2 regions of the Silvimonas sp. genome follow, and region 2 is predicted to be linked to the other one. Evidence: riboswitches for the same ligand, from Rfam matches in the RefSeq annotation. Region 2 holds a riboswitch; the other holds the start of a gene.
What was found. A riboswitch is a leader RNA that binds a small molecule or an ion and turns the genes downstream of it on or off. The one in region 2 is predicted to bind thiamine pyrophosphate.

Region 1 (12,295 bases), on a different contig from region 2:
GACATCGTTGGCAACCAGTTCACCAATGAAATCCCAATGACGGCTTTGCCCGGCAATTTGCGGGGTAAATCCGGCGGCTTCACAGGCGTGGATGATGACGTGATTCAGCACGAAGTCATCCTCGTACATGATGAAGGGCAGGGCGGCCAACTCGGCCAGTGCCACCGGTTTTGCTTTGACCGGCGCCCGCACCACTGGATAAACCACCATCAACGCCTGGCGGGTGACCGGCAAAGTGGCCAGACCGGGCACGGTGGCAGGCAGCACGGTGACGCCCAGATCCAGTTCGCCATTGACCACGCTTTCTTCCAGCGCCCGGCCACCTTGTTCGCGCAGCCGGAGTGCCACGCCGGGATATTGCTTGCGATAGCGCCCGATGACCGGCGCAAAGTAGCGCCCGGCCATGGGTGGAATACCCACCGCCAGTTCTCCGCGTGCCATGCCATCGACTTCGGCCACTTCCTGGCGCAAGCGCGCTACTTCAGCCAGTACCGATTGCGCCCTGGCGTAGGCCACTTTACCGGCGTCCGTCAGCAGCACTTTGCGACCCTCACGCAGTAGCAATGGACCGCCGAGTTCATCTTCCAGCTGCTTGATCATTTTGCTCACGGTGGGCTGGGTAACAAACAAGGTTTCAGCCGCGCGGGTAAAGCCTTGCTGGCGTACCACCTCAACAAAATAACGCAACGCACGGACATCCATCTTTGCCTCGCCATGCATTCCATAATGGAATGAATTGGATAATTATTATTCATTTTATGTCTGGATAGACGCTTCGTATACTGGCGTTATTCAATCTTTTACGCCGTGCCCGTCATCATGGAACTCGCTTCAAGCCCCGCGTTGCCAGCACCCGTCGCCTCGGCTACTTCTGCCTTGGGCGCGCGGCTTTACGCCTTTGGCTGTGTCGCGACGCAAGTGGTGGCGTTGTCGGCGTTGTGGCTGGTGGCGGCTTGGGTGCAGGCCCGGTTCGATCTGCCATTGCCAGCCAGTTTGCTGGGGCTGGGCGCGATGGCTGCATTACTGTTTGCGGGCGTAGTGCAGACAGGCTGGATTCGCCGTGGCGCCAACTGGTTGCTGGGCGAGATGTTGCTGTTCTTTGTACCGGCCGTGTTGGCCGTGGTGAATTATCCGGCACTGATTCTGAGCGACGGCTGGCGCATCTGTACCGTGATCGGCCTGAGCACCGTGGCGGTCATGGTGGTCACCGCGCTGGTGGTGGACCAGGTATATCGGCTGGAGCTCAAACTGGCCCGCCGCCGGTGTAATCACCATGCCTGATTCAATGCTGGCTGCAGGCTGTTTCATTCTCACCGTTGGTTTGTATTACGCCAACAAGCGGCTGTATGAAAAAAGCCTGCGGCTGATCCTGATGCCTTTGCTGGCAACCCCGGCGGTGCTGATCGCCATTGTGCTGCTGGCCGATATCCCGTACCACGACTACATCGCTGATACCCACTGGTTGATGTGGCTGCTCGGCCCGGCCACTATCGCTTTTGCTTTGCCCATTTACGACAACCGCAACATGGTGCGTAAACACTGGCTGTCGATTTCTGCGGGCGTGATCGCCGCAGTGGTGACTTCGGTAAGCACTTCCGTCTTGCTGGCGCGCTGGCTGGGCTTGTCGGTGATGCTGCAAAAAGGCCTGGCCGTGCGTTCAGTGACGACACCGTTTGCCATTGAAGCCGCGCGTTCAATTGGCGGCCCCGCGGACTTGGCAGCAGTGTTTGTGGTCATCACTGGCGTGCTGGGCATGGCGATTGGTGAAACCGTGCTGACCTGCCTGCCAATGGTGCGCAGCCGCCTTGCGCACGGCGCCATCTTTGGCGCCGCCGCCCATGGCGCCGGTACCGCCAAAGCCCGCCAGCTTGGCGAAGTGCAGGGCGTAGTCTCCAGCCTGGTGATGATGATTGCCGGTTTGATCAGCGTGCTGGGCGCTCCGGTGATCGGCAAATTGTTTTTCTAGGCCCGCGTCCATAACGCAGTCTGGAAGCACCTCTGGCGCGTGATTTGTTTTCACCTACCACGCTGGGCATGAAATAAGCAGTCGTCAAATTGTTGATGCAGAGACTCCCGGCAGCAGAACCTGGTGCCGGGAGCCCGGTTGCCGCTGATTACCACCACGCGTGAAAGTGATGCACCGGGCCAATTCCGTGGCCGACATCCAGCCGGTCCGCTGCGATCAACGCTGCTTGCAACCATTCGCGTGCTGCTGCCACGGTCTGCGGCCAGTCCTGATGTTGCGGACGCAAAGCGGCCAGCGCGGCAGACAGCGTGCAACCGGTACCGTGCGTGTTGCGGGTGGCGATGCGGATATTGGCAAAGCGCGTTTCGGACTGTGGCGTGATCAGCCAATCCGGGCTCTCGGCGCCACCCAGATGTCCCCCTTTCATCAGCACCGCTTTGGCACCGGCGGCGATCAGTGCATAACCTTGTGCGCGCATCTCATCTTCTGTGGTGGCGACCGGGGCGCCTAGCAACGCCGCGGCTTCTGGCAAGTTAGGCGTGATCAGCGAAGCCAGCGGCAACAACGCGTCGCGAATCGCCGACACAGCTTCGGCCACCAGCAACGGGTGCCCACCTTTGGCGATCATCACGGTGTCGAGCACGATGTGCGTCGGCTGATACTTTGCCAGGCTGGCCGCAACGGCATGGACGATCCCCGCATTGGCCAGCATGCCCAGTTTGACGGCATCGACCCGGATATCGCTGAACACGGCATCCAGTTGGGCTGTGACAAACTCGGGCGGCACTGGATGCACCGCATGCACGCCTTGGGTGTTCTGTGCGGTCAGCGCGGTCAACACGCTCATGCCGTATGCGCCCAGCGCCGAGAAGGTTTTCAGATCTGCCTGGATGCCAGCGCCACCGCCAGAATCCGAACCGGCGATGGTGAGAGCATGCGGGATCGTTGAGGGGCTCATGTTCGGCCTCCGGTAATTTCAATGAATAGATGGCCAGTCGCGCCAGCGATATCGGCTTGACCGCAAATGGCCGAAACCACGGCCACGCCATCGGCCCCGGCGCGGATCAGTGGCGCTGCCGTGCCATGCTTGATGCCGCCAATCGCCACCACTGGCAGTGGCTTGGCCCGCATAAGCTGGCCGAATTCGTCCAGCCCGATCACGGGCGAGGCATCCAGTTTGGTGCCGGTGGGGTACACCGGACCAACGCCCAGATAATCCACCAGTCCCAACGGTACATCGGCCATTTGCGCCGCATTGGAGGTCGACAGCCCAAGAATTTTATCTGGGCCGATCAACCGGCGCGTGGCGTCGGGCGGCAGATCGGCCTGGCCGATGTGCACGCCTGCGGCATCGACCGCGATTGCGACGTCGATATGGTCATTAATGATCAGCGGCACGCCAAGTGGGTCCAGCACGGCCTTGAGCGCAAATGCGGTTTCCAGCCACTGGCGTTTTTTCCAGTTGGGCGCGCGCAGTTGCACGATGGTGGCACCGTTCTCGGCGGCGATACGGGCGGTGTCCACCATGCCCTGCGGACCGCCGCACAGGTCAGGGTCGAGCACCAGATAAAGCGATAAATCAAACGGCTTCACGCGGTCATCTCCCGCAGTTCGTTGGGGCTCAATAAATATAGCGTGTCGAGGAATGCCGCTTTGAACGAGCCTGGTCCATTACTAATGGCTTGTGCCCGCTGACCGCTAATCCCGGCCAGGGCGCAGGCTGCCGCTACGGCGTTCAAACGGTTGGGGGCTTGCGCGGTGAACGCGGCGACCAGCGCAGAAAGTGCGCAGCCGGTGCCGACCACTTGCGTCATTAGCGGATGGCCCCAGGGCGTAGCCCAGGTGCTGTTGCCATCGGTGATGTAATCAATTTCGCCAGTCACAGCCACGACGGCGCCGCTATCGCGGGCCAATTGCTGGGCGGCGGCCAACGCGGTGTTGGAGCCCGCCGTGCTGTCTACGCCACGCCCGCCGCTGCCCATACCGGCTAGCGCGAGGATTTCCGAGGCATTACCGCGAATGGCTGCGGGCTTTTGCCGGATAAATTCACGGCAGGCATTGCTGCGATATTCGAGGGCGCCAACCGCCACCGGATCAAGCGTCCATGGCACGTTGGCTGCATTGGCTGCGGTGATGGCCTGCCGCATGGCCGCCAGTTGTGTGTCGCGCAAGGTGCCGACATTGATCAGCACTGCGCCCGCAATGCTGGCAAAAATACTGACTTCTTCCTGCGCCACAATCATGGCTGGCGCGGCACCCGCAGCCAGCAAAACATTGGCGGTGATTTCCTGTACCACTTCATTGGTCAGCACATGCACCAGCGGATGCACGCTGCGAAAGCGTTCCAACTCGTCGGCAATGATGGAAAACGGCAGGGTGGGGATTGCGGATGATGACATTTATGTGGCTCCTTGGCGGCCCGGATTGATCCATCCATGTAATACGGACGGTCAGTGCAGGCGAGCAGCACAGGGCCACTTGGGACTTCCCTCCGCCAGCATTATCCGGATCAGGTAACGGGTATCTCTCAGCCTTTGCAACTGCAAAAGCACCCCGAGTCAGGGGAGGATTGTCCGCTGTTGGGGTGTTGTGGGCAAGGAGGGTTTTGGTGGGATTTGAAGGGAGGCGACAATCCATTGTGGACTGGCTGATTTGGCTTCCGTTTCAAGTGTTGCTGGTGCCTGCGGGACGGGTGTAAAAGGCGTTTGATACCTGGTGGTGACCGGGAGTACCTTACTTTTCTTTGCTTCGCCAAAGAAAAGTAACCAAAAGAAAGGCGACCCGGGACGCGAGCGTCCGACGGGGCCCGAAGTCAAAAGCCGAAACGAACAGTTTGTTTGCCAGTGTTCTTTGCGCGGCTCCGCCGTTCCCTCGGTCGGCCGGAGCCTAAGGTCTCCGACTCTCGGTCGGCGTGATCGGCTGCTTTGTTTGCTTGGTAAAAGTCAAAAACATGAAGTTGCAGGGTGGATTGGGTTTAGCCAATCCACCATTTGTGGGCCTAAACCCATGTAGCCCGGATGAAGCGTCAGCGGGAATCCGGGATTGCAATGAGTCATCGAACCGCCGGTGATTAAATTTGCCCCATGTTGCTCCCGGATTGCTACGCGAATCCAGGCTACAAACGATCCCAAGGCTCAAATCCCCGATACCCGTGCCCGCCGGTTCTGCCCAGATGCCGTCACCCGCAGTTTGGGTGCCGGGTCCCAGCGCCAGGCTTGTTGCAATTGCTCACTCACAAACGCCACAAACTGTCGCACGCGCGGGGCCAAGTGTCGGCTGTGCAGGTATACCGCGTGCAATGGTGCGGAGGCGATGGCGTGTTCGGGGAGGACACGGATCAATTGGCCGCTGTCCAGATCGGCGCCGACATCCCAGATCGATTTGAGGACGATCCCGGCGCCGCATAAGGCCAGTTCGTGCGCGGCTTCGCCGTGGTTGGTGACGATGTTGCCGTGCACTTTGATGCTCTCATCGTGAAACTGCCATTCGGTGACCAATTGCTCGCCAAACAGAATGCAGTCGTGTTGCACCAGTTCGGCCGCGGATTGCGGTAAGCCACGGCGGGCAATGTAATCGGGCGAAGCGCACAGTACGCGATAGTTGGGCGCCAACTCGCGGGCGAACAGGCTGGAGTCGGGCAGGCTGCCAAAGCGGATGGCTACATCCACGCCGCCTTCAACCAGATCGATCACCGCGTCGGTCAAGTCCAGCTGAACGCGTAGTTGCGGGTGGCGTGCCTGGAAGGCGGTGACCAGCGGCACCAGATGACGGCGGCCAAAGGCGTTGGGCGCGTTGATGCGCAGCACGCCACTGACGCTGTCACGATGCAGCAAGAGTTGCGTTTCGGCTTCGCTGACTTCGGCCAGAATGCGCACGCAACTGGCGTAAAACAATTGGCCTTCTTCCGTCAGCGACTGTTGGCGCGTGGTGCGATTCAGCAAGCGCACGCCAAGTTGTTTCTCCAGCAATGCCAGCCGTTTGCTGACCACAGCCAGTGACACATCCAGTTCTCTGGCTGCGGCCGATTGACTGCCCGTAGCAACGACTTTGGCGAAGATGCTCAGGTCCTGCAGGTTATCCAGTGTCATGGCGTGAAGTGCCCGGAATATTCTCAACGAAATGTAGAGGGATTGTCGCTTTTTTGCTGGATTATCTCCAGACGTTGAGTGGATAAACTGCCCTTCATTCAACTGAATATCCACACAGCAGCACAACCAGGGAGCAATGCAATGACTTCATTTATTGATCAGCGGGTTTTGGTTGTCGGCGGTAGTTCCGGCATTGGTCTGGCCACGGCACAAGCCTTTGTCCGCGCCGGAGCAAAGGTGACGATTGCTTCGCGCTCATTACCCAAGCTGCAAGTGGCGGCGGAACAGGTGGTGGGGCAGGTTGAAATCGCCGCATTGGATATGACCAGCGATGCGGACGTTGAAAGCTTCTTTGCCAAAGCCGGCGAGTGGGATCACATCGTGATCTCTGCAGCGCAAACGGCAACTGGCGCAGTGCGCACGCTGGCGCTGGAAGATGCCTACAGCGCCATGAACAGCAAGTTCTGGGGCGCTTATCGCATTGCGCGGGCTGCGCGGTTTACGCCAAATGCTTCACTCACGTTTGTCTCGGGCTTTTTGTCGGTGCGCCCCAGCAGCCGTTCCGTGTTGCAAGGGGCAATCAACGCTGCGCTGGAGGCGTTGGCCCGCGGGCTGGCGCTGGAGTTGTCGCCAGTGCGCGTCAACACCGTTTCGCCAGGGCTGATTGTCACGCCGCTATGGGACAAGTTTGCCGAGGCGGATCGGCTGCAGATGTTCGACAAAGTGGCGGCATCGTTGCCCGCCAAACGTGTGGGTCAGCCAGAAGATATCGCCAATGCCGTGCTGTATCTGGCCGGTACGCCGTTCTCTACCGGTTCGACTGTACTGGTCGACGGTGGTGGAGCGATTGGGTGAGTCAGACCACGACCGCCGCGCAAGCGCCGCTCGCTGACGGTGCTTTGCGCTGGATTCCGTTTCTGGTGGCCGCTGCGTTCTTTATGGAGAACCTGGACGCGACGGTCATCACCACGGCGTTGCCGCAAATGGCGGCCAGCTTTGGTGTGGCCCCGGCGCGGCTGTCGATAGGTATGAGTGCTTACATGCTGGCGCTGGCGGTGTTTATTCCCGTCAGCGGCTGGCTGGCGGACCGCTTTGGCCCGCGCCGGGTGTTTTGCTCGGCTATTGTGGTGTTCACGCTGGCGTCGTTGCTATGTGGGCTGTGCACCAGCCTGTGGCAATTTACTGCTGCGCGCATTTTGCAAGGCTTGGGCGGTGCCATGATGGTGCCGGTAGGGCGGCTGGTGGTATTGCGTAACACCCAGCGCAAAGACCTGGTACGGGCGATTGCCACGATCACCTGGCCGGGTCTGGTGGCGCCGGTGATTGGTCCACCAGTGGGTGGCTTGATCACCACCTGGCTGAGCTGGCACTGGATCTTTTTGCTGAATGTGCCGCTGGGCGTGATTGCCTGGCTGGCGGCATTGCGGTTGATTCGTGGCGACGGCGCGCAATCGCGACCGTTTGATGTGTTTGGCTTTGTCAGCAGCGGTATCGGTTGCAGCGCCGTGATGATGGGGCTGGAGGCCGCCAGCCATCAACCGGTGGCGCCATTGTGGGTCGGCGGTTTGTTGCTCGCTGGCCTGGCTGCGCTGGCCGTCACCGTCTGGCATATGCGCCGGGTGGGAAACCCCTTGGTCGATCTGAGCGCGCTGCGTATTCCGACTTTTGCCGTGACCATTGTGGGTGGTTCGTTGTTTCGCATTGCTATTGGCAGCGCACCGTTTCTGCTGCCACTCATGTTCCAGCTCGCGTTTGGCCTGAGTGCGGTCCAATCGGGCATGTTGATGCTGGCGCTGTTCGCCGGAAATCTGTGCATGAAACCGGCCACCAGCTGGATCATGCGGCGTTTTGGTTTTCGCAATGTACTGGTGGGCAATGGTCTGTTGGTGGCGGTGGGTTTCGCCGCCTGCGCTGGCCTGATGCCCAACACCCCGCTGGCTATTATCGCTGCCGTACTGTTCTTTGGCGGTTTGTGCCGCTCGATGCAATTTACTGCGCTCAATACCATTGGTTTTGCTGATGTACCACAAGCCCGCATGACCGGCGCAACCACCTTGTTTAGCGTGTTCCAGCAAATGAATGCGGGCATGGGGATTGCTTTTGGAGCATTGGCGCTACGCATCGCTGAAGTCGTGCACGGGCAAGTGGCAGGTACGCCTGGCGTGAGCGAGTTTCATCTGGCTTTTGGTCTGGTGGCGCTGATTGCATTACTGGCCGTGGGCGACAGTTTGTTGCTGGCCAGAAACGCCGGGGCCGAGGTCAGTGGGCCCACACCCGCTGAAGCCACAATCGCAAATCAATCCAGGCGAACGTCGCGCTGAAGCCCACACGTTGTCACAATGCTGATCGCATATATTCGGTACGCTGAAATAGTTTTGTTTGAAACAAGTTCAATCTTGCAACAGGAAAAGCCGCGATGGTCCTCCCACTCTTAGCCCTTGCCGCCGCCGCATTTGGCATTGGCACAACTGAATTCGTGATCATGGGCTTGCTGCCGGAAGTGGCCCGCGACTTCTCCGTTTCCACGCCCGCCGCCGGTATGTTGATTTCCGGCTACGCGATTGGCGTAACGATTGGCGCGCCGATTCTGGCCATCGTTACCGCCAAATGGCCACGCAAGCAGGCGCTGATTGGTTTGATGGGTTTGTTCATCCTCGGCAACGCCCTGTGCGCGCTGGCACCCAGCTACGCCATGTTGATGGTGGCGCGGGTGGTGACTGCGTTCTGCCATGCCGCATTCTTTGGCATTGGCTCGGTAGTGGCGGCAGATCTGGTGCCGCGTAACAAACGCGCCCAAGCGGTGGCCATGATGTTTACCGGCCTGACCGTGGCCAACATCATTGGCGTGCCGTTTGGTACGGCACTGGGCCATGTGGCGGGCTGGCGCGCGCCGTTCTGGGCGGTGGTAGCGATTGGTTTGATCGCCGCAACGGCATTGGCAGTGTGGTTGCCCAAAGTTGCCACGCCGCAAGGTGGCGGTATCCTGGGTGAGTTTCGCAAAATTGCAGAAACCCAGACCCAACTTGCATTGCTGATTAGCACCTTGGCGTCGGTCAGCATGTTCAGCGTGGTGACGTACATCGCGTACATCCTGCGCGACGTCACCGGTTTTACCGCCGCTGAGGAAAGCTGGGTGTTGCTGCTGTTTGGTGCCGGTATTACCGCGGGCGGTTTGGTGGGCGGCAAGCTGGCCGATTGGCGCTTGATGCGGGGTCTGGCCATTATTTTCTGCATGATCGCCGTGGTGCTGGCGGTGTTCTCGTTCACCAGTCATTACAAGGTGCCAACCCTGGTGACCGTGTTCTTCTGGGGCATGTTTGCCTTTGCGGTTGTGCCTGCGGCCCAAGTGCGAGTTATCGACAAAGCGCAGGGTGCGCCGAACCTGGCTCCGACATTGAACCAGGGCGCTTTCAATCTGGGCAATGCGTCCGGTGCGTGGCTGGGCGGGGCGATGCTGGGTGCGGGTTATCCGCTGACCAATTTGCCGTGGCTGGGCGCGGCGGTGGCGCTGATCGGGTTTGCGGTGGTGATACTGTCTGGCGCGCTGGATCGCAAGCGGCAACAACCGGCTTATCAACCCTGAGCGCCAGAATCGGCGCTGGTTGCGGCGCATTGTCTTGCTGGTTGTACGGGAATCTACCGACTCAATCTTTTGCCAGATAGATATGATGGGAACATCTGCAGCATTATTGGTGTAGATGTCCCGTCACAAAGCAGCAATGCGTATTGGTTTGCACATAGTTATGGAAACGCTCGACCCCGACTGCATTACCTCCCCGAATACCCGTCCAGCGCTGGACAGCGTTGCGCTGCTGAGCCAGGCGCTGACCACGCGTGGTTACAGCTATGTGCCCGCTGCCCGTACTCAAGCCTTGCTGGCAGGCCAGGGCTTTAGCGATGCAGCCACGCTGGCCGCAGATTGGCCGCAGTTTCAGGCCAGTTGGGAACGCTTGTGCCTGGATAACTATATGGCCGACGGCGGGCGCTATCGCAAACGCCGGCACGCGACGTTAACGGCTATGTCTGGGCAACGCAGTTTTGTGGTGGAACCGCATCAGCCGCATTTTCAAAGCCGCGAATACAACGCGCTCAATGGTGGCATCGCCCGTCACTATCAACCGGTTGAGCATGCGGTTGTGCATGGCGCCACCTTGCGCAGTGTGGTCGCACTGGGGTGTGAGATATTCGGGCTACGTTCTCCCAACGCCAACTGGCACATCGAAGTACACCAGTTCCGCATTGAGGCGGGCAGCGAGCAACTTGGCTTGCCGACGCCGGAAGGCGTGCATCGCGATGGGGTGGATTTTGTGCTGATGCTGATGGTGCAACGGCGCAATGTCGAACAGGGCGTCAGCACCATTTACGACTTGCAGGGTAATCCGCTGCGCACCTTTACTTTGGCGGATACGCTGGATATGGCCTTGGTGGACGACGAACGTGTGCTGCATGGCGTATCACCCATCGTGCCGCAGCAAGCCGGGCAATTTGCTTGCCGCGATGTGCTGGTGGTCACTTTCCGGCGCAAGGTTTGAGCCGGTTTGTGATCTGAGTTGATGCCCGTTGTTACATCGGCGGGCTGGTTGATCCCAACACCGCCGCACAGCCAATCACCCCAACGAAAACCACCGCTTCCAGCAGCAAGAGCGCCATGAACTGGCGCTGGGCGCGTTGCTGATTCAAATCCAGCGCGGGCATGATGCTCCAGCGATTGGTGGCGCCAAGCAACACGGCAATGGCGACCAGCGCGAGCTTGGTTTTCAGGATCACGCTCCAGGGCTGTTGCCACGGTTCCACCGCAGATGCGCCCAACTGCAGCACTCGCCAGGCATTGGCGGCGCCGGTCAGCACCACAACCATCACCGCCCACAACGCCACTTGCGACAGATGGCGCGCGCTCGGGCTATCGAACCATTTGCCGTCTTGCCGCAGCTTGCGATGCTGAGCCAGAAAGACCAGCACGCTGCCAGCCCACGCGCCCGCGGCCAGCAAATGTACGGTATGCACCAGCGGGGCCAGGCTGAACATGCCCGCATCGGCCACATGACCGGTGCAGGCGCGAAAATAGACAAACAGTACGATGATGACTGCGGTTGACGCTCTGCCGTTGCGGTAACGGTTGTCCAGCAGCAAGGCTGCGATGCAGGTCGCTCCGGCCAGCCACATCAGGCCGTAATGCGTATGCAGCACTAGCGGGAGCGCCGCAAACGCGGCCCAAAGTGGCACACCCGCCATGCTGGCACTATTAACCAGCAGACTGGCACAAAATACCAGACCGAGCAGGCTGGGCAGCTGCCAGCCAGGCTTGCCGCGCGTGTTCAACCATTGCCCGATCAGCAGGGCAATCAGTATGTCCAGCAGCGCGGCCACGCTGGCTGACGCCGGGCCAGCCCACTCGAATCCACTCATGTCGTCTGAGGCTTTGTCGCGTTATTTAACGGTAAAAGTGTATTTGCCATTGGTGCGATGGCCATCCTCCGCCACCGCTACCCATTCCACGGTGTACACACCGGCAGACAGTGCTGGCAATGGCAGGTGAATGACTTTGTGATCGGCCGCATCCAGCGTGGCTTTATCGGCCAGCACTTTACCGCTGCCATCAAGCACTTTGAGCGAGCTGAGCGATTGCTCTAGCTCTTCGGTATAAGCGATGCGCACTTCCTGCGGTGCCGCTACGGTGGCATTGGGCGCAGGGCTTTGTTCGTGTGGATGGGCATGGGCGCTGGCCAGTTGGGCGGTGAACAGCAGGGCTGATGCGGCAAATGCAAACAGGGTACGGATGGATTTCATGATTAATTCTCTTGAATAGGGCTACAAGCACGCCTTGCAAATGCAGGGTAAAGACATACGCCAGCATACGGGCACGCGTGCTCGGCAAGACCAGCGGGCTGTTGGTTATGGCCACGCTAGTCCATCTTGAATGGGGGAAATACGAAAAAACCGGCCAGAAATACCGGCTAAAGCAGGCTTGGTGGGCCGCGTGCGGGTGGAGTAAACAAGCTGTCGCGTGACGAGAATATCCGCCACACCGGCTGCAAAACAAGCGCCAACCCCAGCGGAGCCACCCAGACCATCGGTGGAACTGCTGCCAATGCGGGGACGTGGCAGGCCAGGGAGCACATCAAACAGCTATCCATATCGCCGTTGAGATCCGCACTGGATGCCGGGTGATGCATCTGTAGCATCGCCGGGTCATTGCAACCTGGCATCGCGTCAGCCATCAGTACCGCCGGGCGCAGCACCT
Region 2 (12,295 bases):
CCGTACTCTGTTGGATCGTCAATTCCATAAAATTGCACCGCGCAGAGGTGCAAATCGGGGAACCCAGCCTTTTTCGCTTCTTCACGCCAGATTTTGGCAGTTCGCTGCATATCGGGGAAAAGGTCAACACGGTAAACCAGCAACATCGGCTTGCCATCTACCTTGATGTAGCGATGGTCTGCAAAAACCGGTAACAAGTTGCGAATAAATGCCGTGTCGTCCTCATCGGAATGTTGCTGCCCCAGCAATACCTCTTTGTCCAGGCCATCCCACGTCCTTGTCCAGTTTTCATTTGCCCAGCAATAGCAAAACGGAAAATCAATATCACTCGCTAGATACTGATTTAAAGGTAGCTCCAAAATTCGTCGCTGATCAAACCAATAATAGTAAAAACAAAAGCCGTATATGCCATAAGACTCAGCCAGTTGTGCCTGTTTACGCATGTTATCTACAAGGCGCAAATCATAGAAGCCAAGGTCACTTGGTATATGAGGCTGGTAATGCCCATCAAAATTCGGAACCGCTTTAGCTACGTTGGTCCACTCGGTAAAGCCTTCACCCCACCACTCGGAGTTCTCTTTCACGGGGTGAAATTGGGGTAAATAAAACGAAATTGCCTTAATGTCTTTTTCAAACATCGGAATTAACCCTGAAAATGCATCGCATGTAATGGATTGGTGTGTCTAGCACCATCCATCAACTTACGGCTTACGCCGTAGCAAACCAGCCAACATACGTAACGGTGCAGTTATCTTCCAACTACGTGAACCCAAAATTTCAGATACGCGCTGCTGCTGAGTGGCAGCCTTTGCCGACCATTCGTTTAATTCGGCATCGAGAAGCTCAACCCGACTCCGCAATTGTTGTATAAAAGAAGCATCAGCATCGCTTCTTTTCACCATCTCCATCTGCTGCGCCTGTAAAGATGTGACTTGTTCCTGCACCCGAGCGAGTTCGGTGCGCAGCGGTGCCCACATTTCTTCCGGTGCTTTTTCCAGCGCTGACCACGTATTTCCGGTCTGGCTCGGCCCAACCAGATGCACGCCTTTAAGCTCTAAGTGACCAGGAACTACTTGCTCTTTCGTACCCGCGATAAAACGACCACCAAGTACATTCATTTCCGGCGCATATTTCCGGATAACACACATTGAGTTTATAAACTCGACGGAGTGCACCTTAGCTAAAACAGACTCTTCAAACCGGCATCCAAACTCTGCCGCAAATCCGTCAAGAAAACTAACTCTGGATTTTTCAATGCCCCAGAATTCGTGATTAACTATATCCGCTAGCTTTTTGAAAAATGCCTGTGAGGAATAAGGATAATAGAGCCCTCCCTGAAATTCCTGCCAATAGCTGCAATGGAGGTCCTCTACGATAAAGAGCCCACCCTCCTTCAGGCGCTCAAAATAGCGAGCAAAGGATCTGACGATATCTGCAGAAGTATGCGATCCATCATCGATAATGACGTCGAACAGTGGAGCAATCGAAGCAATCTGCAACTCTGCGGCGTCCGAATTCGCATCGCTAAGGATCAAAGAGATGCGAGGGTCGTCATAAGAAAGAACTGAGCAATCTTGATTGATGTCGCATCCAATGAAGTGTCGTGCCTGAGGAAAATATTTACCCCACACCTCTAGCGAGCCACCATTCTGCACTCCAATTTCCAACAAACTAATCTGCTGTTCTCGATAGCCAGAAAGCAATCGATCATATTCAGTTAAATACAGCATCCATTTATCTGATACCTTTCCTGCATGCTGGCGATAGAGTTCAATTAGTGAATTCATGAAATTTAATTCAACACAACTTTTTCAAAGGGAATGCCCACCAAGCCCCACCGAATTTTGCTGGAGGACACATTGAGGACGACGGCATCATGCAACCAATGATGCTGAATGTTGCTGTATTGGTCACCGTCGGCCAGTGAAGTCATCATTACATATTGCCCATTTGGCAACATTGGCAACCGAAACACAAATTCAGCGCAAAACGTCTGCCCCGATTGCATTGCTCGTGGATGTGATGTGGTAAACGGGATGGTGTTTTCGCCAAACAAATCCTGCCCTAATCGGTCTCTTAAAAGAAAGCCGATAATCGGGCTTTCCAACGGTTGATGTGCAATGGCGCGAATAACCAGGCGCACCTTTTCGCCCCCCTCAAATACTATAGATACAGCCTCATCGACCCGACCAAGCTCGACTGATAATATTTCACCAGAGCCCGTTTTCCATCCGTTGGCTTCAGTGAGGTTCTCGTCAACTGAATATTGGCTGTTATAGTCAATGACAGGGGGCTGATCTATTTCGGTTACAAACTGCTGCTCGTCCTGCTCTTTGCCTTCATCTGCCTCTCGGCCTTTAAAGGCTTCAAGACTGGCATCCCCCCCGTAAACCTGTTGAAGAGTGTACTGCAAATACTCTTCCGCAATGAGCTTCGCGTGCCCAATTTGTCTAACCTTACCCTCGTGAAGCCAAATAGCACGCTCGCATAGATTAAGAACCGAAGTCATATCATGACTTACAAATAATAAAGTGCCGTTCTCTCTGAATTGCCGGATAAACCGCATACATTTTTGGGTAAATACCGCGTCACCAACTGCAAGAGCCTCATCTATCACCAGAATATCCGCATCTACGTGAGCGATGACCGCAAAAGCGAGCCGAACGTACATCCCGCTTGAGTAATTTTTCACCGGCTGATCAAGATGATCTCCGATATCAGCGAACGCTGCAATTTTACCAAAGCGCTGATCAATTTGTGATCGGCTAAGGCCATAGAGCGAAGCTGCCATATAGACGTTCTCTCGCCCGCTAAACTCTGGATTAAAGCCTGCCCCCAACTCAAGTAAAGCGGCTACTTTACCGTTAACTGTTATTCCGCCCAATGTGGGATTGAGTGTCCCACAAATCATCTGCAATAGTGTGGACTTGCCCGAACCATTTCGGCCAATAATACCAACCGTCTCGCCTCTCTTTACACTAAAGGAGACTCCACTCAGAGCCCAGAACTCGCGATAAAGCTTTTTTCTGCCACGCGCGAGCATCTGCAGAAGTCGGTCACGCGGTTTTTCGTAGATTTGATAACACTTTCCCAATCCCTCCACTTGAATTGCAATGCTCTGGCTTATAGCGGAGACATCAACACCCTGCTCTTCAAAGGACATCGGAAAAACCTTTTCTTGTTTTTTGAAACCAAGCGAAACCAATACAGCACGTCAACCCACTCATTACTGCGCACAAAGCAAACAACTTCAAATTGACACCGACTCCAAATATCGCAACAGATCTCACCATTTCGACAACTACCGCGATTGGGTTTAGATGAATCAAAACCTGATACTGCGCGGGCAACGAGGCGGCCGAAAAAAATATCGGGGTTAAAAACATCAAAGCGGTTGTCAAAACCCCTACCACTTGCGATACGTCTCTTAGAAAGACCCCTAGAGATGCGATAATCCAACTCAGACCAAGAATAAAAAGCGCAAAAGGTAAAAGTATTACGGGCAAAAGCAATAACGAAGGATGAGGCAACCCTTCAACAACTATATAAAACATTAACCAGACAACAAACCCGACAATAAAATGAAAAAAAGCAGCACCTAAAGCAACCACTGGCAATATTTCCAATGGAAACACTACCCGTTTAACGTAACTGGAATTAGAAACAACCAGTCCAGGCGCTCTATTAAAACATTCGGCAAAAACGTTAAATACTATCATCCCGATAAATAGGATAAGAGCAAATTCACTTTTTGTGCCATTGCCGCCAGCCCAGCGCGCTTTGAATACAACGCTAAAAAAGAAACCGTATACGCACAGCATGATTAGAGGATTAATGAAAGACCAAAGCGTCCCAAACATTGAACCTCGGTAACGACCTACAACTTCCCGTCTAACTAATGCATTAATCAGATTTCTGTTTTGATAGAGGCTGTGTATCAATGCAATCGGTGACGTCGAAAACTGCTGCATTTTTAATAAACCTCAGCTGCCGCGAATAACAGACCCTGCGCGTCTTTATCCGAAATAATCGGCGCCTCTTTCAATGGCCAAACGACCCCCAACTCGGGATCATCCCACGCCAAGCTGCGCTCGTAGTCCTTGAACCAATAATCGGTGGTCTTATAGAGAAACTCTGCATAGTCGCTGGTCACGGCAAATCCGTGGGCAAACCCTTCGGGAACCCACAACTGCCGTTTATTCTCTGCACTCAACGTCACACCTACCCACTGGCCAAAGGTTGCGGATAATTTACGCATATCCACTGCGACATCAAAAACCTCGCCAGCCACAACACGCACTAGCTTTCCCTGTGGATGCTGAATCTGATAATGCAACCCGCGCAAAACACCTTTTGCTGATCGCGAATGATTGTCTTGGACAAACTTCACCTCACGACCAATGGCTTGTTCAAATTTGTCATGGTTAAAACTCTCAAAGAAGAAGCCTCGATCATCCCCAAAGACCTGAGGCTCGATGATTTTTACATCTGGTATCGAGGTATCGATCACTCTCATTAGTAAACCTTATCCTTCAGCATTTTCAGCAGATACTGACCATAGCCATTTTTCTTCAGCGGTTGAGCCAACTCTTCGATTTTCGCAGCATCCACCCACCCTGCCCGATATGCAATTTCTTCTGGGCAACAAACCTTCAGTCCTTGGCGCGATTCGATGGTGTGAATAAACTGGCTGGCCTCGAGCATAGATTCATGCGTTCCCGTATCCAGCCACGCGTAACCCCGCCCCATCGTCTGGACTTCCAGTTCACTGACTGCAAGATATGCAGCGTTGACATCGGTAATTTCAAGCTCACCGCGTGGCGACGGTTGTATCCCCTTGGCAATCTCAACTACCTTGTTGTCGTAGAAATACAAGCCAGTTACGGCATAGTTTGATTTCGGCAGGGCGGGTTTTTCCTCAAGACTAATTGCTCGCCCGGTGGAGTCGAACTCCACGACGCCGTAACGCTCTGGATCATGAACACGATATGCAAAAACGGTTGCACCGCTCGTCTTGGCAGCCGCATCTTCCAACAATCCAGCAAAATCGTGTCCGTAGAAAATGTTGTCGCCAAGAACCAGCGCGCAATCATCGTTACCAATGAATGATTCGCCAATGATAAAGGCCTGAGCCAAACCGTCCGGGCTCGGCTGTACGGCGTATTGCAGGTTAATGCCCCACTGACTGCCATCACCTAACAGTTGCTCAAACCGCGGGGTGTCCTGGGGGGTGGAAATCACCAGGATATCGCGAATACCCGCCAGCATCAGTGTGCTTAGCGGGTAATAGATCATCGGCTTGTCGTAAATCGGCAGGAGCTGCTTGGACACCGCAAGGGTCGCCGGGTACAAGCGTGTACCGGATCCGCCCGCGAGGATGATCCCTTTTCTGGAACGAGTCGTCATTGCAAAATTCTCAAAGCATTAATTGAAGAGTGCGTTGCAGCGTATCGCGCCATTCAGGCAATGCCAGCCCGAACGTGTCACGCAACTTGTCGGTCGATAGCCGGGAATTGGCTGGACGAGGCGCAGGTAACGGGTAGCCGGACGTGGGAATCGGCTCGATATCGCTGGCTTTTAACTTAAGCGCAGCTCCCAGGGCGCGTGCCTGGTCGACAACCTCAACCGCATAATCACGCCAGTTGGTTTCGCCTGCAGCGGCCAAATGGTAGATTCCATAGGGGAAAGCGTCTGTGCTCTTGGCGTGCAGATACTGTCCGATAACCTGAGCAGTCACGTCCGCAATGACAGACGCAGCGGTAGGTGCGCCAAACTGGTCCGCAACGACTTTAAGGCTTTCGCGCTCACCCGCCAGACGGAGCATGGTTTTGGCAAAATTATTGCCGTGCGCACCAAAAACCCAGCTGGTACGAAAAATCAGATGCCGCGCACCTGATGCGGCAATGGCCTGTTCGCCGGCTAGTTTGCTTTGTCCATAAACTGAGCGCGGACCGGTATCATCAGACTCAAGATACGCCCCGGCTTTGTCACCGTCATATACATAATCGGTAGAGAAATGTACCAGCAGTGCGCCTGACTTTACCGCCGCAGCGGCCATCACGGCGGGAGCGGTAGCATTGATCGCAAACGCCATCTCTCTTTCCGTTTCTGCGCGATCCACTGCGGTATAAGCAGCCGGATTTACAATGACGTCCGGCGCATATTTATCCAGCAAAGCAGCAACCGCATGCTCATCGGCAAGATCACACTCATCCCGTCCAACGGCAATGACCTCACCCAGAACGGAAAGGCTGCGCAGCAATTCGAAGCCAACCTGCCCCTGTTTTCCTGTAACCAGAATCCGCGTCATTTCAATTTCCGTATTGCTGGTTGACCCAGTCACGATAGGCACCACTGGTCACATTCTGGACCCATTCCTGGCTATCCAGGTACCACTGCACTGTTTTACGAATGCCACTTTCAAATGTCTCGGCCGGTTTCCAGCCCAGTTCATCCGCCAGCTTGGTTGCATCGATCGCATAACGGCGATCATGACCAGGGCGGTCGGTTACATAGGTAATCTGGCTAAAATAGGACTGACCATCCTCGCGCGGGCGTAACTCGTCCAGGATACTGCAGATGTGCTGAACCACGTCCAGATTGGCTTTCTCGTTCCAGCCACCCACATTGTAGGTTTCACCCAAACGGCCAGCCTGCAATACTCGGCGGATGGCTGAACAATGGTCCTTCACGTACAACCAGTCGCGAATTTGCTGGCCGTCACCATAAATAGGCAGCGGTTTCCCAGCCAAGGCATTAAGGATAACCAGCGGGATCAGCTTTTCCGGAAAGTGGTACGGACCATAATTATTGGAGCAATTGGTCGTCAGTACTGGCACCCCATAGGTGTGATGCCACGCCCGGACCAGGTGATCTGATGCCGCTTTGGATGCCGAGTACGGGCTATTAGGCTCGTAGGCATTCGTTTCACGAAACGGGTGATCGTCAGCGCCGAGCGTGCCGTACACCTCGTCAGTCGAGACGTGCAAGAACCGGAACGCCGCACGTTCCGCATCCGGCAATGCGCTCCAGTAGGCGCGAACCGATTCCAGCAAATTAAAGGTACCAACAACATTGGTCTGGATAAAATCGCCTGGGCCGTGGATTGAGCGATCAACGTGCGACTCCGCCGCAAAATTCACTACCGCGCGCGGGCGATGTTCTTCGAGCAGGCGAGCGACCAGTTCACGGTCGCCAATATCACCATGCACGAAGACATGCCGGGAATCGTCGCCAAGGCACTTGAGCGTATCGGTATTGCCCGCATAAGTGAGCTTGTCGAGATTGATGACGGCTTCGTTGCTTTCAGCCAGCCAGTCGAGAACAAAATTACCGCCGATAAAGCCGGCGCCGCCGGTGACCAGAATCATAATTTCAATGCGTCCATGGTATGGATAGAAACCGACAGAGCGTCATGTGCGCATGCTCTGTCGTAAAACCAGAAATGATCAGATATTTTGACAAAACTCGCCAGCAATACGCTTGTGAATCTGACAATTCAAAACAATCTGTGGTTATTTAGCGATATCAATAACGCGCCATCGCCGGCTCAACCTCACCCGCCCAGCCATCCACCCCGCCGGCCAGGTTGTAAACATGGCCAAAACCCTGACGCTCCAGAAACACACCCACCTGATAACTACGCATGCCGTGATGACAGATCACCACCACCTCTGCGTCTTCATCCAGCTCCTGAAAACGCGACGGGATTTCATTCATCGGCAGGGGCTGGCTGTTTTCCAGGTGGCACATGGCAAATTCCCATGGCTCACGCACGTCGAGCAAAACCGGATTGGTTCGGGTTTCGTCTGCCAGCCAGGCTGCGAGGTCACGCGCGGATAATTGCTGCATTTGTTACTTTCCGGATACATGTAACTACATAAAAAAGGCGTGGCACGCAGCCACGCCCTTGCGTTGCCGAGCAACCCGGCCTTAGAAGTGAAAGGCCGGTGCTGCCGGTGCGTTTTTCATGCGCGGCAGGTTGTACTCAAACAGCTTTTCTTCGCTGAACGCGCCATGGTCAACGCGTTTTACCAGCGTTGCGCTCATGATTGGCAATTCGCCGACGATCGCGATCAGGCGACCGCCTACGGCCAGTTGATCTTTCAGCGTAGCAGGCACAGAGGCAAAAGAGCCAGTGGCGATGATTACATCAAACGGCGCTTGCTCAGTCAGACCATGCACGGCGTCGCCGACGATAACGCGGGTATTGCGCACACCCGCTGCGGCCAGATTGGCTTCAGCTTGCGAAGCCAGGGCGGGTTCGATTTCGATGCCGTACACGTTGGCGGCCAAGCCGGCTGCCAGCGCCATCAGATAGCCGGTGCCAGCACCAGCAATCAGCACCTTGTCGGTGGGCTGCAGCTCTACTTCTTGCAAGAAGCGGGCTTCGACTTTCGGTGCCAGCATGGTTGCGTCATGGCCGATAGGCAGTTCGGAATCCACAAAGGCCAGCGCCCTTTTGTCGGCCGGCACGAAGTCTTCGCGTTTGACCGTCAAAACCCGATCCAGCACCTTCTGATCCAGAACGTCCCAAGGACGGATTTGCTGTTCTACCAGCAAGTAACGGGCATGTTCCCAATCCATATTTTCACCTTGAATTCGGCCGCAAACTGGCGCGCGCACTGTCAAATTAACTTGCGATTATCGCATAAAGTTAGTACCTTGCCACATAGAGTTTCGCTAGGGGTTCCGCTGTATTCGGCGGATGAGAGAGTCCCTTTGCACCTGATCCGGTTCACACCGGCGTAGGGAAGCGAAGCCGCCGTCCCCTCTGGCATGGCGTCTTTTGCGCATCCCCGCGCCCTTTTCATACAAGGAAGACGCCATGAACAATCGTGCAGATTTCACTGCAGCCCAGGCCCATGTGGACGAAGCTGCCATCCAGCCGCTGCCCAATTCCCGCAAAGTGTATGTCCAAGGCAGCCGCCCGGATCTGCGCGTGCCCATGCGCGAGATCAGCCAGAACGATACGCCGACCGCGTTTGGCGGCGAGCAGAATCCGCCGATCACCGTGTATGACTGTTCCGGCTTGTACACCGACCCAACCGCAACGATTGATGTACGCAAAGGCTTGCCCAGTGTGCGCGGCGCGTGGATTGAAGAACGCAATGACACCATCTTGCTGGACCAATTAACCAGCGACTTTGGTCGCCAGCGTGCCGCCGACAAAACGCTGGATGAACTGCGCTTTGAGCTGCATCGCCAGCCGCGCAAGGCCAAAGACGGCGCCAACGTGTCGCAAATGCATTACGCCCGTAAAGGCGTCATCACGCCAGAAATGGAATACGTGGCGATCCGCGAAAACATGCGCCGCGAAGAATATATGCAAAGCCTGCTGGATATCGGTGGCGACAAAGGCAAGCGCATGGCGGACCTGATGCTGCGTCAGCATCCAGGTCAGAGTTTTGGCGCATCCATCCCGGCCAAGATCACCCCCGAGTTTGTACGTGACGAAATCGCCCGTGGCCGCGCGATTATCCCTGCCAACATCAACCACCCTGAAGTCGAGCCAATGATTATTGGCCGCAACTTCCTGGTGAAGATCAACGGCAACATCGGCAACTCGGCAGTGACCTCGTCCATTAATGAAGAAGTGGACAAAATGACCTGGGGCATCCGCTGGGGTGCGGACACCATCATGGATTTGTCGACCGGCAAGAACATTCATGAAACCCGCGAGTGGATTCTGCGCAACAGCCCGGTGCCGATTGGCACGGTGCCAATCTACCAGGCGCTGGAAAAGGTCAATGGCAAAGCCGAAGACCTGACCTGGGAACTGTTCCGCGACACTCTAATCGAGCAAGCCGAACAAGGGGTCGATTACTTCACCATCCATGCAGGCGTGCTGCTGCGCTATGTGCCGCTCACCGCCAACCGCATGACCGGGATTGTGTCGCGCGGCGGCTCGATCATGGCCAAGTGGTGTCTGGCGCATCACAAAGAAAACTTCCTTTACACCCATTTCGCCGACATCTGCGAAATCATGAAAGCGTATGACGTGAGCTTCTCGCTGGGCGATGGCCTGCGCCCAGGTTCGATCTGGGATGCCAACGATGAAGCACAACTGGGCGAATTGCGCACCCTGGGAGAACTGACGCAGATTGCGTGGCAGCACGATGTACAGGTAATGATCGAAGGCCCGGGCCACGTGCCGATGCAGTTGATCAAAGAGAATATGGACCTGGAACTGCAAGACTGTTCTGAGGCCCCGTTCTACACCCTCGGGCCTTTGACCACCGATATCGCCCCCGGTTACGACCACATCACTTCCGCCATCGGCGCGGCACAGATTGGTTGGTATGGCACAGCGATGCTGTGTTACGTCACACCGAAGGAACACCTGGGCTTGCCGAACAAAGATGATGTCAAGGAAGGCATCATCACTTACAAGCTGGCTGCACACGCTGCGGACTTGGCCAAGGGCCATCCAGGCGCGCAGATTCGCGATAACGCTTTGTCCAAAGCCCGTTTCGAATTCCGCTGGGAAGACCAGTTCAACCTGGGTCTGGACCCAGACAAGGCGCGTTCTTTCCACGATGAAACGCTGCCACAAGAAGGCGCCAAGCTGGCGCACTTCTGTTCCATGTGTGGTCCGCATTTCTGCTCAATGAAGATCACCCAGGACGTGCGCGAATATGCAGCGCAGCAAGGCATCAACGAAGCGGAAGCGCTGAACAAGGGTATGCAAGCCAAATCCATCGAGTTCGTGAAACGCGGTGCCGAGGTTTATCACAAGGAATAACCCACGTCCGGGCCCGTCTATCGGGCCACGAGTGAGACACAAAATGAGCGCTGCGGCGCTCATTTTTTTGCCCGCGGGGCCAAGTTGGCCTGAAGTGCCTTTCAACTGCAGGATTACCCCGTTAGTCGCGACATTTTGTAAGTTTTATGCTTTCCATATTGAAATATTCGGACGCCGCAGCGGAGTCAGTCGGGAAGGATCAGCGTTTACTTATAGATAAACAGTGAAGTTAATGCTTGACTCCTTGTATTGCATTGCACAAAAATTACTAACAACAGGGACAAACTTGTCTCCTATAGTAAATAAACTTCAATGCCATTTTGCGCCGTCAATATCCAACAGGAGCAAGCCATGTCTGTTTATCCAGTCGTTCTATGTGGTGGTAGCGGTTCGCGGCTGTGGCCAATGTCGCGCGGCGGGTATCCCAAGCAATATCTCAAGCTGACCGGCAAAAACAGCCTGTTGCAGCAGACTGTAGAGCGTTTAAAGGGCATTGCCGAGGTCAATCCGCCGCTGTTGATATCGCATGAAGAGCAGCGTTTTCTGGTGGCGGAGCAAGTGCGCAAAGTGGATGTCACGCCACAAACCATCGTGCTGGAGCCCGTCGGCAGAAATACGGCGCCTGCCGTCGCCATCGCCGCCTTGCTGGTCACAGAGAAAGACCCGGAAGGATTGCTGCTGGTACTACCGTCGGATCATGTGATCCAGAATGAGACAGTTTTCCACGCCTTGGTCGCGCAAGCGGCAACGGTGGCACAGATGGGCAAGCTGGTCACTTTCGGTATCAAGCCAACCTCGCCACAAACCGGCTATGGCTATATCCGCCGCGGCGCGTCGCTCACTACCGATGGCGCTTATCACGTTGACGCTTTTGTAGAAAAACCGGATCTGGTCACTGCTGAGCAATTCCTGGCCGCTGGCAGTTATTACTGGAACAGCGGTATGTTCATGCTCAAGGCCTCGGTCTATCTGGATGAGCTGCGTCGCCTGCAACCAGAAATGCTGGTCAACGCCCAGCTGTCGCTGGAACGCAGCATGCGCGATGGCGACTTCACCCGGCTGAACAAAGACGCCTTCACCGCCTGCCCGTCTGATTCCATTGATTACGCAGTGATGGAGAAAACCACTGAAGCCGCCGTGATTGAGGCCGCAGATCTGGGCTGGAATGACATTGGCTCGTGGAGCGCGCTGGCTGATATCGGTGACAAGGACGAGCGTGACAACACGCTGGTCGGCGACGTGCTGGTTGATGACGTGAGCGGTTCGTATATCCGCGCCGATCACCGCATGATTGCCGCCATCGGCCTGAAGGATATTGTGATTGTCGAAACTGCCGACGCCATTCTGGTCGCGCACAAAGACAAAGTGCAGGACGTCAAAAAGATTGTGGAGCGGCTCAATGCCTCCAAGCGCTCCGAGTCGATCACGCACCGCAAAGTGGTACGGCCTTGGGGCTCCTACGAAGGTATCGACAATGGCGATCGCTTCCAAGTCAAACGCATTATCGTCACCCCGGGCGCGCAGCTGAGTCTGCAAATGCATCATCATCGC

Region 1: another riboswitch for thiamine pyrophosphate. It lies ahead of thiM (hydroxyethylthiazole kinase); the one in region 2 lies ahead of thiC (phosphomethylpyrimidine synthase ThiC).

The regions. Positions count from the first base shown of each region.
Region 1 is NZ_JARLJK010000122.1:18,124-30,418, forward strand. Features, by position in the region: gene P4L78_RS12770 (LysR family transcriptional regulator) at 1-702, opposite strand, end outside; gene P4L78_RS12775 (CidA/LrgA family protein) at 820-1,281, shown strand; gene P4L78_RS12780 (LrgB family protein) at 1,274-1,966, shown strand; gene thiD (bifunctional hydroxymethylpyrimidine kinase/phosphomethylpyrimidine kinase) at 2,115-2,924, opposite strand; gene thiE (thiamine phosphate synthase) at 2,921-3,559, opposite strand; gene thiM (hydroxyethylthiazole kinase) at 3,556-4,365, opposite strand; TPP riboswitch at 4,436-4,532, opposite strand; gene P4L78_RS12800 (LysR substrate-binding domain-containing protein) at 5,101-6,054, opposite strand; gene P4L78_RS12805 (SDR family oxidoreductase) at 6,196-6,909, shown strand; gene P4L78_RS12810 (MFS transporter) at 6,906-8,375, shown strand; gene P4L78_RS12815 (MFS transporter) at 8,471-9,637, shown strand; gene P4L78_RS12820 (2OG-Fe dioxygenase family protein) at 9,798-10,586, shown strand; gene P4L78_RS12825 (CopD family protein) at 10,618-11,460, opposite strand; gene copC (copper homeostasis periplasmic binding protein CopC) at 11,482-11,841, opposite strand; gene P4L78_RS12835 (DUF2946 family protein) at 12,009-12,295, opposite strand, start outside.
Region 2 is NZ_JARLJK010000142.1:86,810-99,104, forward strand. Features, by position in the region: gene P4L78_RS18500 (glycoside hydrolase family 99-like domain-containing protein) at 1-638, opposite strand, end outside; gene P4L78_RS18505 (class I SAM-dependent methyltransferase) at 702-1,787, opposite strand; gene P4L78_RS18510 (ABC transporter ATP-binding protein) at 1,793-3,163, opposite strand; gene P4L78_RS18515 (ABC transporter permease) at 3,153-3,971, opposite strand; gene rfbC (dTDP-4-dehydrorhamnose 3,5-epimerase) at 3,974-4,516, opposite strand; gene rfbA (glucose-1-phosphate thymidylyltransferase RfbA) at 4,516-5,406, opposite strand; gene rfbD (dTDP-4-dehydrorhamnose reductase) at 5,417-6,310, opposite strand; gene rfbB (dTDP-glucose 4,6-dehydratase) at 6,312-7,370, opposite strand; gene P4L78_RS18540 (rhodanese-like domain-containing protein) at 7,528-7,851, opposite strand; gene P4L78_RS18545 (protein-L-isoaspartate O-methyltransferase) at 7,933-8,586, opposite strand; TPP riboswitch at 8,675-8,771, shown strand; gene thiC (phosphomethylpyrimidine synthase ThiC) at 8,828-10,744, shown strand; gene P4L78_RS18555 (mannose-1-phosphate guanylyltransferase/mannose-6-phosphate isomerase) at 11,096-12,295, shown strand, end outside.